2 regions of the Caloramator sp. E03 genome follow, and region 1 is predicted to be linked to the other one. Evidence: predicted binding sites of a transcription regulator. Region 1 holds the regulator's gene; the other holds the start of a gene.

What was found. Region 1 encodes LexA, which represses DNA repair genes until DNA is damaged. Its sites were predicted from a motif close to CNAACANNTGTTNG; they were not measured.
Region 2: the regulator LexA is predicted to act here: its motif matches at 8,067-8,080, upstream of uvrB (excinuclease ABC subunit UvrB).

Annotation. Positions count from the first base shown of each region.
Region 1 is NZ_CP040093.1:112,270-122,051, reverse strand. Features, by position in the region: gene mutS (DNA mismatch repair protein MutS) at 1-1,775, shown strand, start outside; gene FDN13_RS00605 (IS30 family transposase) at 1,848-2,894, shown strand; gene mutL (DNA mismatch repair endonuclease MutL) at 3,192-5,015, shown strand; gene miaA (tRNA (adenosine(37)-N6)-dimethylallyltransferase MiaA) at 5,024-5,968, shown strand; gene hfq (RNA chaperone Hfq) at 6,014-6,265, shown strand; gene FDN13_RS00585 (aminotransferase class I/II-fold pyridoxal phosphate-dependent enzyme) at 6,330-7,616, shown strand; gene lexA (transcriptional repressor LexA) at 7,650-8,264, opposite strand; gene FDN13_RS00575 (IS1634 family transposase) at 8,532-9,782, shown strand, end outside.
Region 2 is NZ_CP040093.1:2,629,258-2,639,039, forward strand. Features, by position in the region: gene yedE (YedE family putative selenium transporter) at 94-1,194, shown strand; gene FDN13_RS12495 (sulfurtransferase TusA family protein) at 1,184-1,387, shown strand; gene FDN13_RS12500 (DUF3343 domain-containing protein) at 1,397-1,636, shown strand; gene sdaAB (L-serine ammonia-lyase, iron-sulfur-dependent subunit beta) at 1,810-2,475, shown strand; gene sdaAA (L-serine ammonia-lyase, iron-sulfur-dependent, subunit alpha) at 2,508-3,380, shown strand; gene brnQ (branched-chain amino acid transport system II carrier protein) at 3,676-4,965, opposite strand; gene FDN13_RS12520 (PRK06851 family protein) at 5,244-6,323, shown strand; gene FDN13_RS12525 (transposase) at 6,780-7,688, shown strand; gene uvrB (excinuclease ABC subunit UvrB) at 8,094-9,782, shown strand, end outside.

The DNA.
Region 1 (9,782 bases):
TGGTTCTTGATGCTACATCAAGAAGAAACCTTGAGCTTGCAGAAACGATAAGAGGAAAAAATTCTAAAGGCTCTCTTCTTTGGCTTCTTGACAAAACAAAGACCTCAATGGGAGGTAGAATGCTAAGAAAATGGATTGAGGAACCATTAATAAGTATCGATGAAATAAATAAGAGGCTTGATGCTGTTGAGGAATTAATTAATAATGTATATGTAGCCTGTGATTTAAAGGAGTTTTTAAAAAACATCTACGATATTGAAAGGTTAATTAGTAGAATAAGTTGTGGCGCTGCAAATGCCAGGGATTTAGTTTCTTTAAAGGAATCTTTAAAGTATCTTCCAGACATAAAATCAGCATTATCATCCTGTAAAAGCGATCTTATTAAAAATATGTATAATGATTTTGATACCCTTGATGACATATACAATCTTATAAATGAATCTATAAACGATAATCCACCTTTACAGCTTAAAGAAGGAAACCTTATAAAGGATGGATATAGTAGTGATGTAGATAAGCTTAGGGATGTCATGAAGAATGGTAAAGAATGGATTGCTAATCTTGAACAAAAAGAAAGAGAGATTACTGGCATTAAATCTTTAAAGGTAGGATATAACAAGGTTTTTGGATACTATATAGAAATTACAAAAAGTAACCTTTCAAATGTACCTGAAGGAAGATATATTAGAAAGCAAACCCTTGCAAATTGCGAAAGATATATAACTTCAGAGCTTAAAGAGATGGAGGATCTTATATTAAATTCTGAACAAAAGATAATAGATATTGAATATGAGATATTCACAGAAATAAGAAATAAAGTTGCAAAAGAAGTTATAAGAGTCCAAAAGACTGCAAGACAAATATCTATAATAGACGTACTTTTGTCTTTGGCAACTACATCTTTTGAAAACAATTATTGTAAGCCTATAATAACAAAGGATGGTAAAATTAAAATTGAAGAAGGCCGACATCCTGTTGTTGAAAAAGTATTATCAAGTATATTTGTTCCTAACGATACTAATCTTGATTTAAAAGACAATATGATTGCTATAATAACAGGACCAAACATGGCAGGTAAGTCTACATATATGAGACAAGTTGCATTGATAACTCTAATGGCACAAATAGGATGTTTTGTTCCTGCAAAGTCTGCAAGTATATCAATAGTTGATAGAATATTTACAAGGATAGGGGCTTCTGATGACTTATCTTCAGGACAAAGTACTTTTATGGTTGAGATGGCTGAAGTTGCAAGCATACTCAAAAATGCTACAAAGGATAGTCTTATATTACTTGATGAAGTTGGACGTGGAACAAGTACCTTTGATGGACTAAGTATAGCATGGGCTGTTACTGACTATATTAGTAAAAAAATAAAAGCAAAAACTTTATTTGCAACTCACTATCACGAGCTTACAGAGCTTGAAGGAAAACTTCCTGGAGTAAAAAATTATTGCATATCTGTAAGAGAACATGGTGAGGATATAATATTCTTAAGAAAAATTATTCGTGGTGGTGCTGATCAAAGCTATGGAATTCAAGTTGCAAAGCTTGCAGGCCTTCCAAATGATGTTATACTAAAGGCTAAGGAAATTTTAAATAAACTCGAAGAAAGTGATATAAATAAAAATATAAAAGCAAATTTAAAGCAAGATGAGGTTGCTGTTTCTTTGCTTAGTGATAAAGAAAAAGAAATAAATCTTTTTAATTTTAAAGAAAGAGAAATTATAGAGGAACTTAAAGAGATTCATTGTATAATTAAATGCAACAGGTAAAAAATATTTAAACCATAGTGAAAATCATGTATGATATAGGTGACAAATCCAAACATACAGGAGGTTTTCACTATGGTTCATAAAAATAATTATAACACACCTATACGTTCTTTTAAACATCTGAAATCTTATGAACGTGGAGAAATTTTTGCCTTGCTTAAAGAAGGTAAAAGTATTCGTTATATTGCTAAAAAATTAGGACGAAGTCCAAGTACTATAAGCCGTGAAATTAAACGTGGTACTGTATCACAATTAAAAAGTGATTTATCTTATTATTCAAGTTATTTCCCTGAAACTGGGCAAGCTGTCTATAAAAATCACCGCTCAAATTGCGGAGCAAAAATTAAATTGGCTAAAGTAGAAACCTTTATAAAATTTGCAGAAGAAAAAATCCGTAAAAATAATTGGTCTGTTGATACTGTCGTTGGTTATTGCAAAACTGATCCTTCTTGGAAAGATGAGTTCATTGTTTCAACTAAGACCTTATATAACTATATTGATAGAGGATTTTTATCTATACGTAATATAGATTTACCTTTAAAAACACATTTAAAACCTAAAAAGAAAAGAATTAGGGAGAACAAACGCCTTTTAGGTAAAAGTATTGATTTAAGGCCTGAACAAATTAATTCTCGTCAAGAATTTGGACATTGGGAAATAGATACTGTTATAGGTAAAAAATCAGGCGATAAAGCTCTTTTAACTTTAACAGAACGTAAATCCCGTTATGAAATAATAATGCTTTTAGATAATAAAGATGCTAAGTCTGTTGATGATTCTATAAAGAGACTTATGGAAGTATATAAGGATAATTTTAAAAAGATTTTCAAGAGTATTACGGCAGATAATGGAGTTGAATTTAGTAATTTACAATTCATTCTTAAAAAATATGATGTTGAGGTATATTATACCCATCCCTTTTCTTCTTTTGAAAGAGGAACTAACGAACGACATAATGGTCTTATACGTCGTTTTATCCCTAAGGGAAAGAGTATAAAGGATATATCTATTGATACCATTAAAAGAATTCAAAATTGGATGAATACACTCCCACGAAAATTACTAAATTACAAAACTCCTGAAAAATTTTTTTACGAGGAATTATTAAAAATAGCCTAAATCATATTATGAATATTGTAGATGCCACTTGTGGTATGTCAAGGGTAAAGCTACGCCTGCTACGCAGCCCTTGACATACCCCTGCGTGACATATAGATTGATAATTAAGATGGATTTAAGGCTATTTTGACTATTTTTAGTCCTTATACTACATGATTTTTCACAGAGTGTTGCATTTATTATTGCAATTTAAGGAGGAACTTAAAGAACTAGATGTTTTAAATATGACTCCTATTGATGCAATGAACTATCTATATAAGATTTGCACGAAAGCCAAAAAAATTTAGGAGTGGTTAAATGGGTAATATAAGAATTTTAGATGAAAAAACAATAAATAAAATAGCAGCTGGAGAGGTAATAGAAAAACCTGCTTCTATAGTAAAGGAACTTGTTGAAAATTCCATAGATTCAGGTGCAAAGGAAATTATTGTTGAAGTTAAAAATGGAGGCATCTCATATTTAAAGGTTTCCGATGATGGCTGTGGAATAGATAATGAGGATTTAGAAACGGCTTTTTTAAGGCATGCAACAAGTAAGATAAAAAATGAAAAAGATCTTGAAAGTATAGCAACTTTAGGCTTTAGAGGTGAGGCTCTTGCAAGTATTGCTGCAGTATCAAAGGTAGAAATGATTTCTAAAAAGAGTGATGATAGTATTGGCTCAAGGATTGAAATTGAAGGAGGAAAAATATTATCAAAGGAGTATTGTGGTTCAAAGAATGGTACAACGATTACTGTTAAAGATATATTTTTTAATACTCCAGCGAGGCTTAAGTTTTTAAAATCCCCTTCAAAGGAAGGAATGTATATAACTGAAATAATGCAAAATTTAGCTTTATCTCACGTTGATATTTCATTTAAATATTACTTAAACGATAAGCTGATATTTGCAACTAAAGGTGATGGAGATTTAAAGTCCGTTCTTCTTGCAATACACGGAAGAGAAGTAATAAAAAACTTAATACAATTAAATCATATTGGCAATATTGCAACAATAAAAGGTTATATTGGTAATAGCAGTATTGCAAAGGGAAGTAGAAGTGGACAATCTATCTTTGTAAATAAAAGATATATAAAGAATAAAACAATTACCGCTGCTATAGAAACAGCTTATAAATCTATATTAACAATAAATAAATATCCTTTTTTTGTTGTAGAACTATATGTAAACCCTGAATTTGTTGATGTAAACGTTCATCCAGCAAAGTCAGAAGTAAAGTTTCAAGACGATAATGGTATATTTAAGGATGTATATAATGGTGTAAAAAATGCTTTGCTTTCACAGAATTTGATTGTTGATATTCAAGAATCTAAGCAAAATTTATTAAAAGAAATACCAAAAATAGATTATGAGCAGCAAAAAATTAGTATAGATTTTGATATGAATGAAAGCATAAAGGAAGAAAGGACAATTTTTAATAATAATTATGAAAATAGAAAGGAAAATAATTGTGTTGATAAAAAGAAAGAGGAGACAATATACAATAATAATGTAGAAGATATAACTAAAAAGATAGATGATAAAATTAGTTTTAAGATACCAAAATTCGAACCTTTAACGATTATAGGGCAAATGCACTTTACTTATATAATAGCTGAAGGAGAAAATGAACTTTATATAATTGATCAGCATGCAGCTCATGAGAGAATATGTTATGAAAAATATTTTGATGAATATAAAAATACGGGTATATATAGTCAAAGCCTTGCTGTGCCAATAATTATTGATCTTTCTATTAGTGAAAAACAACTGGTTTTAGATAACATAGATTTTTTTAAACAATTTGGATTTGAAATTGAAGAGTTTGGTGGGAATTCAATATCTATAAGAAGTATTCCAGTTATTTATGGAAATCCTAATACTAAAGAATTATTTATGGAGATAATGTCAATACTTAATAACGTAAATAATGAAAGAACAAATATAATAGATAAAACTATATATACATTAGCTTGTAAAAGTGCAATAAAGGCTGGTGATAAGCTAAACTATAAGGAGATGTTTGAACTTATTGATAGATTGAGATATTGCGAAAATCCATATACTTGTCCTCATGGACGTCCTACAATTATAAAAATGACAGTAAATGAACTTGAAAAGAAATTTAAAAGAATTCAATAGGTGATAGAATGAAGAAGGATATAGTTATAATAACAGGCCCAACGGCTTCAGGTAAGACTGAAATATCTATTGAGCTTGCTAAGAGAATTAATGGTGAAATAGTATCTGCAGACTCTATGCAAATATATAAATATATGGATATAGGTTCTGCAAAACCAACTTTAGAGGAAATGCAGGGTATACCTCACTATATGATAGATATAGTTGATCCAAAGGAAGAATTCAGTGTTGCTTTATATAGAAAGATGGCTGGAGAGTGTATAGATAATATAATAAAAAGAGGCAAAGTACCAATCGTTGTTGGAGGTACAGGACTTTATATTAATTCTCTTACATATCCCCTTGATTTTACAAATACAGCAAACGATAAGGAATATCGCTTATATCTTCAGGGCTTAGCTGAAGAATATGGAGGAGAACATATTCACCTTATGCTTAAGGAAGTAGATATCGAAACTGCTAATAGGCTACATCCCAATGATATTAAAAGAATTATAAGAGCTCTTGAAGTTTATAAAAATACTGGAAAAACTATGTCTGAATATCAAAAAGAATCAAAAAATAAACCAATTGAATATAATATCGCATATATTGGACTTTACATGGATAGACAAAAGTTATATGATAGAATAAATAAAAGAGTAGATAAAATGTTTGAAAAAGGTCTTATAGAAGAAGTTAAAAAATTAAAAGAAATGGGATATAATAAAAATATGACTTCTATGCAAGGTATAGGTTACAAAGAAGTTCTTGATTATCTTGATGGGCTTTATACTTTGGATGAAACTATAGATATAATAAAACAAAGTACAAGGCGTTATGCAAAACGTCAGCTTACTTGGTTTCGAAGAGAAAATAGGATATATTGGATTGATCTTGATAATTTTAATAGTCTTGATGAAATTTTAGAAAATATTATATTCTATATTGAAAGCAAAATCAATCTCGTATAGAATATATATATATTATAATCATATTTTGCCTTGGAGGATGATGCTATGAATAAAAACGCTAATAATCTTCAGGATGTTTTTTTAAATCAAGCAAGAAAAAATAAAGTAGGAGTTGCAATACATCTTGTTAATGGATTTCAGTTAAAAGGTTTTGTAAAAGGCTTTGATAGCTTTACCATAATACTCGAAAATGAAGGCAAGCAGATTATGGTTTATAAGCATGCAGTATCTACTATAACTCCTACAATTCCAGTACTTTATACACCTACATCAAATAATTCTGAAGAAAAAGAATGATATATGCCCTCAAATTGAGGGTATTTATTTTGCTTCATTATATTAAATTTGCTTGGAGGTTAATATGCTTGAAATATATAAAAGGATGCTAAAAGAACGCTTTAATATTTGTGATGAAGTTATTAAAATGTCACAAAAGGCTTTAGATGACATATCTGATATTATCAAAGAAATAGATGAGATTAAAGAATATAATCAATCAAAGGTTCTCTATGCAATGCAGCAAGAAAGGCTTTCTGATGCTCATTTTACAAATACAACAGGATATGGATACGGAGATATTGGGAGAGATACTTTAGATAGAGTTTATTCGAGAGTGTTTTGCTGCGAAGATTCACTTGTAAGGCCACATATAGTTTCTGGAACACATGCAATAACTCTTGCTTTAAGTGGTAATTTAAGGCCCAATGAAACCCTTTTATCTATAACAGGAAAGCCTTACGATACACTCCTTCAGGTGATTGGAATAGAAGGGGAGAATAATGGATCATTAAAAGAGTTTGGGATAAAATATAAGCAAATTGAGTTGCTTGAAAATGGGAAGATTGATATAAATTCTGTTGTTGATGCTATAAAAAATGATGAAAGTATAAAAATGGTTACTATCCAGCGTTCAACAGGATATGGTTGGAGGCCGGCTTTACAAATAGATGATATAAAAGAAGCTATTTTAGCAGTAAAAGCAATAAAAGAAGATATTATATGCTTTGTAGATAACTGTTATGGTGAATTTATAGATATTTTAGAACCAACAGAAGTCGGAGCTGATATAATTGCAGGATCCCTTATAAAAAACATAGGAGGAGGAATCGCTCCTACTGGAGGATATGTATGTGGGAAGAAAAAATATGTGGAGCAGGCAGCTTATAGGCTTACAGCTCCAGGACTTGGTAAAGAATGTGGTTCTACTTTTGGAGTTATAAGACATATATTTCAAGGTCTTTTTTTGGCACCACATATAACTTCAGAAGCCTTAAAATCATCGATATTCTGTTCAAGGTTAATGGAGATTGCAGGATTTGAAGTATCACCAAAATACAATGAGAAAAGAAGCGATATAATTCAAGCAATAAAGTTTAATAATGAAAAGGATCTTATTAATTTTTGTAAGGGTATCCAAAAAGGATCTCCTGTAGATTCCTTTGTAGAATGTGAGCCTTGGGATATGCCGGGTTATACAGATCAAGTAATAATGGCAGCAGGAGCATTTATTCAAGGATCATCAATAGAATTAAGTGCTGATGCACCAATTAGACCACCTTATATAGCATATCTTCAAGGAGGACTAACCTTTGAACATGCCAAAATAGGTATAATGATAGGTTTATCAAACGTTTTAAATAATAAATAGATATAAAAATAAAAAGTCCCAATTTGGGGCTTTTTATTTTATCTTTCTAAACAAACCAATTGCCTTACCAAGTATTTTGCAATCTTTAACTATTATTGGTTCCAAAGCCGGGTTTTCAGGTTGAAGTCTAATATAATCTTTTTCTTTATAAAATCTTTTAACTGTTGCACTGTCATCCACGAGAGCTACAACTATATCACCATCAATAGCAGTTGATTGTTGTTCTATAATGATATAATCTCCATCTAAAATTCCACTTCCTATCATACTGTCGCCTTTTATTTGAAGCATGAAAAGGTTATTTTTATTAGAAAAATAAGTTGTTGGCAGTGGAAAAGTATCTTCTATATTTTCAACAGCAAGTATTGGTGTACCAGCAGCAACGGATCCAACAATTGGTACGGATATTATCTCTTTATTATATGCTCTATCATCGAGTATTTCAATAGCTCTTGGTTTTGTAGGATCTCTTCTTATGTAGCCTTTCTTTTCGAGTTTTGCAAGATGGCCATGTACTGTAGAAGTTGATTTAAGGCCTACAGCACTACATATTTCACGTACTGATGGAGGGTATCCTTTAATTGATATCTCATGCTTTATAAAATCAAGAATTTCTTGTTGTTTATCAGATAAATCATTATTAATCATACCTTTACACCCCCTAATTTTAAATTTATATAAATTATAGCATAAAATAAAACAATGTTCAAACTTTTGTTCGAAGTATATTGACAACAGAACAAAAGTTCTTTATACTGGAATTAGAAATCGGGTCTTTGACAGTTGCAAGACAAAAAAAGTGCCTTAAAGCCTTGATATAGGCTTATTTTTTTGTCAAATTTTAAATTTTTATAGTGCACAATGTGTAACAATGTGTTATAATATAGATATAAATATATGAAGAGATGTGAAAAAATGAGATTACAAATTGTTAAATCAAAAAATGCAGCATCCTTATATGTAGTTAAATCTGTTTATGAAAAAGGCAAGCGTACATCAAAAGTAGTTGAGAAGCTTGGCACTTATGATGAACTTTTAAAAAAACTAAACGGACAAGACCCTATAGAATGGGGGAAGAGGTACGTTGAAGAGTTAAATAGAAAAGAAAAAGAAGAGAAAAGAGAAATATTAGTAAAATACTCGCCTGTTAAACAAATTAACAAGGACGAACAGCATACTTTTAATGGTAGTTACTTGTTTTTACAAAAAATATATAACGAGCTTGGGCTGCAAAATATCTGTAAAAATATTTCGGATAAACATAAATTTAATTTTAATCTAAATTCAATACTATCAAGATTAATTTATGCAAGAATTATTTATCCATCATCTAAGCTTGCTACATACGAACTATCAAAAAAATTTATTGAGCAGCCTGATTTTGAGCTTCAGCATATTTATAGAGCTTTAGAAGTGATTTCACAAGAAACAGATTTTATTCAGTCAGAATTATACAAGAACAGTCTTAAAGTTTGCAATCGTAATAAAGGAGTTCTCTATTATGACTGCACCAACTATTTCTTTGAAATTGAACAGGAAGAAGGATTAAAACAGTATGGAGTATCGAAGGAACATAGACCCAATCCAATTGTTCAAATGGGACTTTTCATGGATGGAGACGGCATCCCCCTTGCATTTTGTATAAACAAAGGTAATACTAATGAACAAGTAACTTTAAAACCTTTAGAGCAAAAAATTATATCCGAATTTGGGCTTTCAAAATTTATCATTTGTACAGATGCAGGGCTTGCATCTACAGCAAACAGAAAATTTAATAATATACAAAATCGAGCTTTTATTACTACACAATCTATTAAAAAATTAAAATCACATTTAAAAGAATGGGCGTTAGACCCCAAAGGATGGCATCTTAGCGATTCAGACAAAGTATATAATTTAAACGAAATTGACGAAGAAACAGATATTAATAAAATTTTTTATAAGGAACGCTGGATAAAAGAAGACGGGCTTGAACAAAAACTTATTGTAACATTTTCCTTGAAATATAGAAACTATCAAAGAACTATAAGAGGTAACCAAATAGAGAGAGCTCAAGAGGTTATTGATACCAATCCTACAAAATTGAAGAAATGTAATGCTAATGATTACAAACGCTTTATTTCAAAGACTCACTGCACACCTGACGGTGAAGTAGCTGAAAAAGAA
Region 2 (9,782 bases), 470 kb from region 1:
TTTTCGCTATATATAAGATAACTCAAAGGAGAGATGAAATTCAAATATCATATAACTTAACAAAACTTATTTATTTATTAGGAGGATGAAAATATGGGGGAGAAAAAATGGATTATCATTAATGGAATCATAGTAGGCCTTATTTCTGTAATGCTTGTTTACTTTGGCAATCCCGTAAACATGGGAATTTGTATTGTGTGCTTTATTAGGGATATTGCCGGTGGATTAGGACTACACAGAGCAGAAGTAGTTCAGTATGTAAGGCCAGAAATCATTGGTATAGTTCTTGGTGCGTTTTTAATGGCCCTTGGGAAAAAAGAGTATAATGCAAGGGGTGGTTCATCACCATTTACAAGATTTGTTCTTGGATTTATAGTTATCATCGGTGCTTTAATGTTTTTAGGCTGTCCTCTTAGAATGGTTTTAAGACTCGCAGGGGGAGATCTTAATGCATTGTTTGGTCTTTTCGGGTTTATTGCTGGAATTGCACTTGGAATCGTTTTTTTAAACAAGGGGTTTACTTTAAAGAGAACCTATTCATTGAACAGATATGAAGGGTATCTTTTGCCTTTTGTAAATGTAGTATTGCTTATACTTGTTATTGCAGGAACTGCAACTGGAATTTTATTCTTTAGCAAAACTGGACCTGGTTCTCAGCATGCTCCAATTATTATTGCTTTAGTTGCAGGACTTATTGTAGGTGGATTTGCTCAAAGAACAAGGCTTTGCATGGTTGGAGGAATAAGAGATCTTATAATGTTTAAGGATTGGTATCTTATTTCAGGATTTATTGCTATATTTGTTACAGCATTTATTGGGAATGCAGCTTTTGGATATTTTAAGTTTGGATTTGCAGGGCAGCCTGTAGCACATACTGATGGATTATGGAATTTTCTTGGAATGGCTCTTGCTGGATTTGGATCTGTTCTTCTTGGTGGATGCCCATTAAGACAGTTAATACTCTCTGGAGAAGGGAACATTGATTCAGTAATTACAGTAATGGGAATGGTAGTTGGTGCTGCTTTTGCTCATAATTTTAAACTTGCTGCATCAGCAAAGGGACCAACACCAAATGGAAAGATTGCAGTAATTCTTGGCTTTATAATTGCCTTTGCAATTGCATATTTGAATATTGATAAATCAGTCAATATCAAAATGAAAGGGGATGGAAAAATTGAAACTTATGGAAATTGACGCAAGAGGTAGGGCTTGCCCAGAGCCAGTTCTTCTTACTAAAAAAGGGGTTGAAAATAGTCCTCAGGGCGTAAAGGTTATTGTAGATAATGTAACTGCAAGAGAAAATGTAAAAAGGTTTGGAAAGAATGCAGGTTATAAAGTTGAAGTTGAAGAAAAAAATGGAGAATACATTTTAACATTAAGTAAGTAGGTAGTTAATATGGAGTACATTGCAACTTTTTTTACTCAATCCGGTGCTATAAAATATCAAAGATTTTTACTTGAAAAGAACATAAAGGCTGAAATCATGCCTGTTCCGAGAAAATTCAGCTCAAGCTGTGGGATTAGTGTCAGATTTTTATTAGATGATGATGTATTAAAGTATGTAAGCGATGATATTGAAAAAATATATGAAATGAGCAGTATAGAGGGAAGGCTTGTATATAAGGCAGATATGTAATCTTAAGGACAAAAAACCTACGGATTAAAAATTCGTAGGTTTTATACGTTAGTTTCGGTTAGAGAATTTTTATAGGTAATTTATACCATGATAAAATATGTAGTTTACAGATGTAATATATCACTATTTATATTATAATATTTATGTAAATAATATAAGAAATGAGGTTGCCTATGAAAAATGTTGGAGTATTTGATATTTTAGGACCTGTTATGATAGGGCCATCAAGTTCTCATACAGCTGGAGCAGTTAGGCTTGGAAGAGCGGCAAGGTGTATTATGGGTGAAGATTTTAAAAAAGTAAATTTTTATCTTCATGGTTCCTTTGCAAAAACATATAAAGGACATGGTACTGATAGAGCATTAGTTGCAGGAATACTTGGAATGGATACTGATGATGAGAGGATAAGAAAGTCCTTTGATATTGCTAAGGAAAGGGATATAGAAATTAATTTTATTGAGTCGGATTTGGGAGAGGTACATCCTAATACAGTAAAAATTGAGTTTATTAATAGTAATATAACAAGCTATATTATTGGTTCATCTATTGGTGGTGGAAGTATAGCCGTTGTGAATATAGACGGTGAAAAAGTTTATTTTACAGGTGAGTATCCAACACTTTTAGTAAAATACAAGGATAAAAAGGGAATGATAAGTAAAATTAGCTTTGCTATTGCTCTTGGGGATATTAATATTGCTACACTTAAAGTTGATAGGGAAAGTAAAGGAGAAATAGCAACAGCTGTAATAGAAACAGATAATAAGGTGAATTATAATATAATAGATGAAATATCAAAACTTGAAGGAGTTTTTTCAGTTAAATTTATTGATGCTATATAATAAAGCACTTTTGCTTTTTAATGGAGGTTAGTATGTTTAAATCGGCTGTGGATGTAATTGAATTAACAGAAAAATATAGCTGTAGGATATGTGATATTGTATTAATGAAAGAAAGTAAGATTTCTGAAAAAAGTAAGGATGAAATAAGAAATAAAGTTAAATATACTTTAGAGGTAATGAAGCAATCAGCAGAATCAGGTATAGATGTACCTATAAAATCTGTAAGTGGGATTATAGGTGGCAATGCAAAGAAAATTGAGGATTATAGGAAAAAAGGAAGTACAGTGTGCGGAGATATAATAAACAAAGCTATTGCAAGGGCACTATCCTGTTCTGAAGTTAATGCTGCCATGGGCAAAATAGTAGCATGCCCTACTGCAGGATCCTGTGGTATTGTTCCAGCTGCTATAATTACATCAGGTGAAATTATTAATGCCGATGAAGAAACTTTAATTGATGCTCTTTTAACTGCATCGGGTGTTGGGCAGATTATTGCAAAAAATGCCACATTATCTGGTGCTGAAGGAGGATGCCAAGCTGAATGTGGTTCTGCCTCTGCGATGGCAGCAGCTGCAATTGTTGAAATGTTTGGAGGTACTCCTAAAATGGCTTTTAATGCTGCAGCGATTGCTTTAAAGAACATATTAGGACTTGTTTGTGATCCAGTAGCAGGGCTTGTAGAGGTGCCTTGTTCTAAAAGAAATGCAATGGGTGTTGTAAATGCTATGAGTAGTGCTGATATGGCTCTTGCTGAGATTGAAAGCGTAATACCATTTGATGAGGTAGTTAGTGCTATGTATAAAGTTGGGAAAATGCTTCCAAGTGAGCTTAGAGAAACAGCCCTTGGAGGGCTTGCAGCAACCCCAACGGCAATAAAAATTGCAAAAGAGATTAATAAGGTATAAAAAGGGACGGCTTTGCCGTCCCTTAAAAGTTTTTAGTTATTTATAAGAGCTATAATGCCTCCAATTAAAATACACATTAATAATATTATTAAAATTACGGTATCATAATGCTCAACTTTATATGCTTTATATATATATTTTGAACAAAATATCAAAGTAATTCCAATGAATAAAGTATAATATCCCCAAATACCTATGACACTTATTATTGATTTTGCAATAAACCTGAATACAGTAAACTTAGGTATTACTTTAGGTAAAGGTATTTGCAACTTTTACAACTCCTTAATATTTACTATTCAGTTTGACCACTATGCTTTTTACCAAATAATAATGGAATTAAAACACCTATTAAAGCAGGAAGTATCCAGGCAAAGTTTGATTTTGCAAAAGGAAGTTTGCTAATTAGTGCTTGTACGCCTTTTAAATTTATTCCTATTGCTGAAAGTCCATCAACTATGCTTATAATTAAAGTTAAATATACTGCATAAAGATAAGAATTCTTGTTTTTTATAAATTCATCAAATATATTTAATATAATTAGTACTATAACAACAGGATAAACAGTAACTAAAAGAGGCACTGCCAATTTAACGATAGTTTCAACTCCAAAATTTGAAACTACTGCACTAAATAAAGTAACAATTATTACAACAGTCTTATAACTAATTTTGTTGTTTGTAAGGTTAGAAAAGAATTCTCCAGCAGTAGCAGTTAAACCTACAGAAGTAGTAAGGCATGCAAAACCTACTGCTATACCTAAAGCTATTTTGCCGAAATTACCTAAAAGATTTTGTGTTATTGCAATAGTAAGCTGAGTTTTTGATATATCGCTACTAAAAATACCTGATGCAGTAGCACCTAAATACATAAGCCCTCCATAAACCATAAGAAGTCCACAAGCTGCAATAACACCTGATAATAGTGTAAGTTTTATTTGATCTTTAGTATTACTATATCCCTTTGCAACAACGCTGCTTATTATAATACCGGCAAAAACAGTTGACGCTAAAGCATCCATAGTTTGATAACCTTCCGCAAAGGCCTTTGAGAATGGGTTTGTTATATTTGTTATAACAGGCTGTCCAATAGGAGAAATTATGCCTTTAGCTATTATTATTGCAAGCATTGCTAAAAGCACAGGAGTTAATATTTTTCCTATCTTATCAATAACTGATGAAGGATTTATTACGAGATATAAATTGATTGCGAAATAAACTGCAGTAACTATTATAGGACTTACGTTTGGGAAAAGAGGCTTTATTGCCATTTCATAAGTAGTTGCACCTGTTCTTGGTATTGCAAGTAGTGGTCCTATTGCAAGCATTATAACTATTCCTAAAACTTTGCTAAAGTTTGTTCCAACCTTTCCAGCGAAATTTTCAAATTTACCATCATTTTTTGACATTACAATAATTCCGATAAGGGGAAGGCCTATACCTGTTAACAAAAATCCAAAAAGTGACATGTACCATTTTGAACCTGATAAAATACCAATATAGGGAGGAAAAATAAGGTTTCCAGCTCCAAAGAACATTGCAAAAAGTGCTAATCCAATTACTAAAACGTCCTTAAATTGTTTCATTTTGTTACCTCCTAAATTGTTATTAAAAAAAGTTAAAAAAGTAGAAAAATTAAAAAAAATAATGACAAATATAATTATAATAGCACAATGAAATGATTTCAATAGAAAAAATATGTGTATTTTGCTAAATTGTATATGTTATATATTTAACAATGATGCAAATTTTAAATATTAAAGTTACATTATAATAAAAAATATATAAAATTGAAAAAATTTTTGTGTATCAAAATATATTTATTTTAATATTATGATAATAGACTAATTCTTGGAGGATAAATATGGCAATTAAAAAATGCTATTTTGCTTCAGCAAATACTTGTAAAGGATTTGTATCATTTTTTGATTATGTCATTAATGATGCAAAAAGGGTCTACATTATAAAAGGAGGACCAGGATGTGGAAAGTCAACTTTTATTAAGAAGATGGGGGAAGAACTTCTTGAATTTGGCTTTGATATTGATTTTATATACTCTCCTTCTGATATGAATTCCATTGACGGTATTTTCATACATGGAGTTGATTTTGCTGTAGTCGATGGAACTTCACCTCATGTTATAGATCCTAAATATCCTGGAGCGGTTGAAAGAATATTAAACTTTGGGGATTATTGGGATATTGATTATTTAAGGGAAAAGATGGATGAAATAAAGTATTATTTTGATGAAATAGAAAAACATTATGAGGTATTTTTTAATTATATGCTTGGGGCAAAGCAGATACACGATAGGTGGGAGAAAGAATATTTAAAAGGAATGGATTTTAAAAAGGCAGATGAAATAACTGAAAAGTTGATAAGTAGCATAATTTTGAAAAATAATAATAAAGCACCTAAGGAGTGGCATAGATTTGCAGGAGCTATGACTCCACAGGGGCAATTATCCTTTTATGATGTATTGGTAAAGCAGATTAAAAACAGATATATAATAAAAGGAAGACCGGGTACTGGTAAATCAACTATGACTAAAAAGGTGGCTAAAGCAGCACTAAAAAGCGGCTATGATGTTGAATACTATCATTGCAGTTTTGATCCTGATAGCATAGATATGATAATAATACCTGAGCTTAGCTTTGCAATGCTTGATGGGACTGCTCCACACGAATTTGAGCCTGAGAATAAAGACAAAGTAATTGATATGTTTGAATGTATAGATAAGGATATAGTACATGAAGATGAAGATCCTATTAAATCAATAGAACTTGAATATATAAAAGAACTTGAAAAAGCAAAATTTATATATAGAAAGATTTATGAGCTTAATAATGAGCTTGAAAAATATTATATTGATGCAATAGATTTTAATGACGTAAATGCCCTAAGGATAAGAATTACAGATACAATTAAGGCTCTAAAAAAATAGTTTTGAATCTTGGTGAATTTTGGGACAGTTACTTATTTTCTATATATCTACATCAATTCAATGTAGGTTTCTCCTCTTGTTTTCTTGGGGGTTACTTGAGGTGTTTTGCGGTTTCCCCGGCCTTTTCCAGTCTTTCCGGGACGGTTAGTGTGAAAATGTCCATTTACAAAAAAGGAAAAAAGTTCAAGACAAGGGACGGTTACTTATTTCATACACAATATCTGCAAAATCAGGGGGACATGTATAAAATATTATGTCTATTATTTAATATAATAAGTAACCGTCCCTTCTGTTACCTTTGAAAAACCACAAACTTTTTCATTCCGTCGTTGTGGCTACTTTTAGTTATGACCTGTTACTCATTTAAGGTACATTCACACCAATTCTATGAATAAACAAACCTCCAACTTGGAAAAATAATACTAAAAATATATTCCAAGTTGGAGGTGTTTTTTTATGCCAAGAATGGCAAGGCAAAAAAGCTATGACTCTATTTATCATGTTATGGTTAAAAGTATATCCGAAGTTCCCCTCTATAAAGATGATAAAGATAAGATAAAATACCTTGACTACATGAAAAAAGCCCAAGAACAGTTCGAATTTAGAGTTTATTCCTATTGCCTTATGGATAATCATGCTCATTTTATTATAGATGCAAACGGTGCAGATATCTCAAAAATAATGCACTTTGTAAACTATAAATATGCCATGTATTTTAATAAAAGGTATGAAAGAAGTGGCCATCTCTTTCAAGACAGGTTCAAAAGCTTAATCGTAAAGGATGATAGATACCTCTTTGCCTTAACAGCCTACGTTCACTTTAACGCAACAGACCTAAAAGGCTACGATAAAAATCCACAGGATTATCGCTTTTCATCTTTAGGCATATTCTTAGGGCAAAAGACAGATGAATTTGAGCTTATAGATGACAAATTTATATTATCCATGTTTAGCCTAAAGGAAGCTACAGCAAGGGCTATATACAAAGACTTTGTATTTAAAGTAAAAAGTATTGTTGATGCGCAAAGAGAAGAATTTAAGAAAGAAGGAACAGAGTATAGGAGCATGAGAACCATTCTTGTAAGGGATCTATCCCCTGATAAAATAATAGAATTAATATCACAAAAATTCAACGTAGATAAGCTAATGCTAAGGATAAAGCGGGCAAAGGAGGCAAAGGAAGCGAAGGCAATACTATGCTTTGTGTTAAGAAAGTTTTGTGATTTAAGATGTGCCGATATATGCAGGATACTTGGGAATATGGGGCAATCTAACGTTTCAAAGCTATGTTCCCTTGGGAGGGAGCTTGTAAAGGAAGAGAAATATAAAAATATAGTAAATGATATATTAACACAAGGGGCATAGATAATTTTATAATGTAGGTTATATATTAAGTATCTTGGTATAAGTTGATAAAATATTTATGCAAATTGTAATAAAAAATTTAAAGTTTTTATACATAAAGATAAAAATAAGGATAAAATATGGACAAGCTATCTTTACAAAATTATTAAAAAAGCAAAAACTTAAAAATATATTAAAAACTAAAATGCAAATAGGTAAAAGGAAGGATTAGATTCAAAAAAATTTTAGAAATTTTAACATGAAAAAATTAATAAGTAACCGTCACCAAACCTAATAAGTAACCGTCATGAAAAATCTAAAAACCCAAAAACATAAGTAACCGTCCCAAAAAACATAAGCATTGACTGTAAATGTTAAAAGATATATAATCATAGTAATCGAACTAATGTTCAAAAGGTGATGACTATGGGAGAGTTTAAAATAAAATCGATTTTTAAGCCAACTGGAGATCAGCCTGAGGCAATAGAAAGGCTTGCAGAGGGAATAATAAGAGGAGACAGGTTTCAAACGTTACTTGGTGTTACAGGTTCTGGTAAAACATTTACTATGGCTAATGTAATAGAGAGGGTACAAAAGCCAACCCTTGTAATAGCCCATAATAAAACTCTTGCAGCGCAGCTTTGTAATGAATTTAAAGAATTTTTCCCTGATAGTGCTGTGGAATATTTTGTAAGTTACTACGACTATTATCAGCCGGAGGCTTATGTACCTCAAACAGATACTTATATAGAAAAGGATGCAGCTATAAACGATGAGATTGATAAACTAAGACATTCTGCAACTTCTGCACTTTTTGAGAGGAGAGACGTTATAATAGTTGCTAGTGTATCTTGCATATATGGATTAGGAGATCCATTTGAGTATAGGAATCTAATGCTTTCATTAAGAAGGGGAATGGAAAGAGATAGGGACGAGATATTAAGGAAACTTGTTGATATACAATATGAAAGAAATGATATTAACTTTACAAGAGGTACCTTTAGAGTAAGAGGAGACGTTGTTGAGATATTTCCTGCTTCTTCATCAGACAAAGCTATACGAATAGAAATGTTTGGAGATGAAATCGACAGAATATGTGAAATTGATACTTTAACAGGAGAGATATTGGCAGAGAGAAATCACGTATCAATCTTTCCTGCATCTCATTATGCTGCATCAAGAGAAAAAATAGAAGAGGCAATAATAAAGATAGAAAAGGAGCTTGATATAAGATACAGGGAACTTAAAGATCAAGGCAAATTACTTGAAGCACAAAGGCTAATGCAAAGAACTAATTATGATATAGAGATGCTTCGTGAAGTTGGATATTGTACGGGGATTGAGAATTATTCGAGGCACTTTGATGGTAGAAAGCCAGGAGAGCCTCCTTATACACTACTGGACTTTTTTCCAAAGGATTTTCTTTTGTTTATAGATGAGTCCCATGTTACATTGCCTCAGATTAGGGCAATGTACGGTGGAGATAAATCAAGAAAAGATAACCTTGTTGAATATGGATTTAGGCTTCCCTGTGCTTATGATAACAGGCCTTTAAAGTTTGAAGAATTTGAGAAAAAAATAAATCAATGCATTTTTGTTAGTGCAACTCCAGCAGAATATGAATTGAAACATTCAACACAAATTGTAGAACAGATTATAAGACCAACAGGTCTTGTAGATCCTGAAATAATAGTACGTCCGATTAAGGGACAAATAGATGATTTGATTTCTGAAATTAAATCAACTGTTAACAATGGATATAGAGTACTTGTAACAACTCTTACGAAGAAGATGGCTGAAGATTTAACGGATTATTTAAAAGAAGTAGATATTAAAGTTAGATATTTACATTCTGATATTGACACTATAGAGAGAATGAAAATAATAAGAGATTTAAGGCTTGGAGTTTTTGATGTCTTAATAGGCATAAACCTATTAAGAGAAGGCCTTGATATACCAGAAGTTGCGCTTGTAGCAATACTTGATGCTGATAAGGAAGGATTTTTGCGTTCAACAACTTCCTTAATTCAAACCATAGGTAGAGCTGCAAGAAATTCTAATAGCAGGGTAATAATGTATGCAGATAGTGTTACTGATTCTATGAAAAAGGCAATT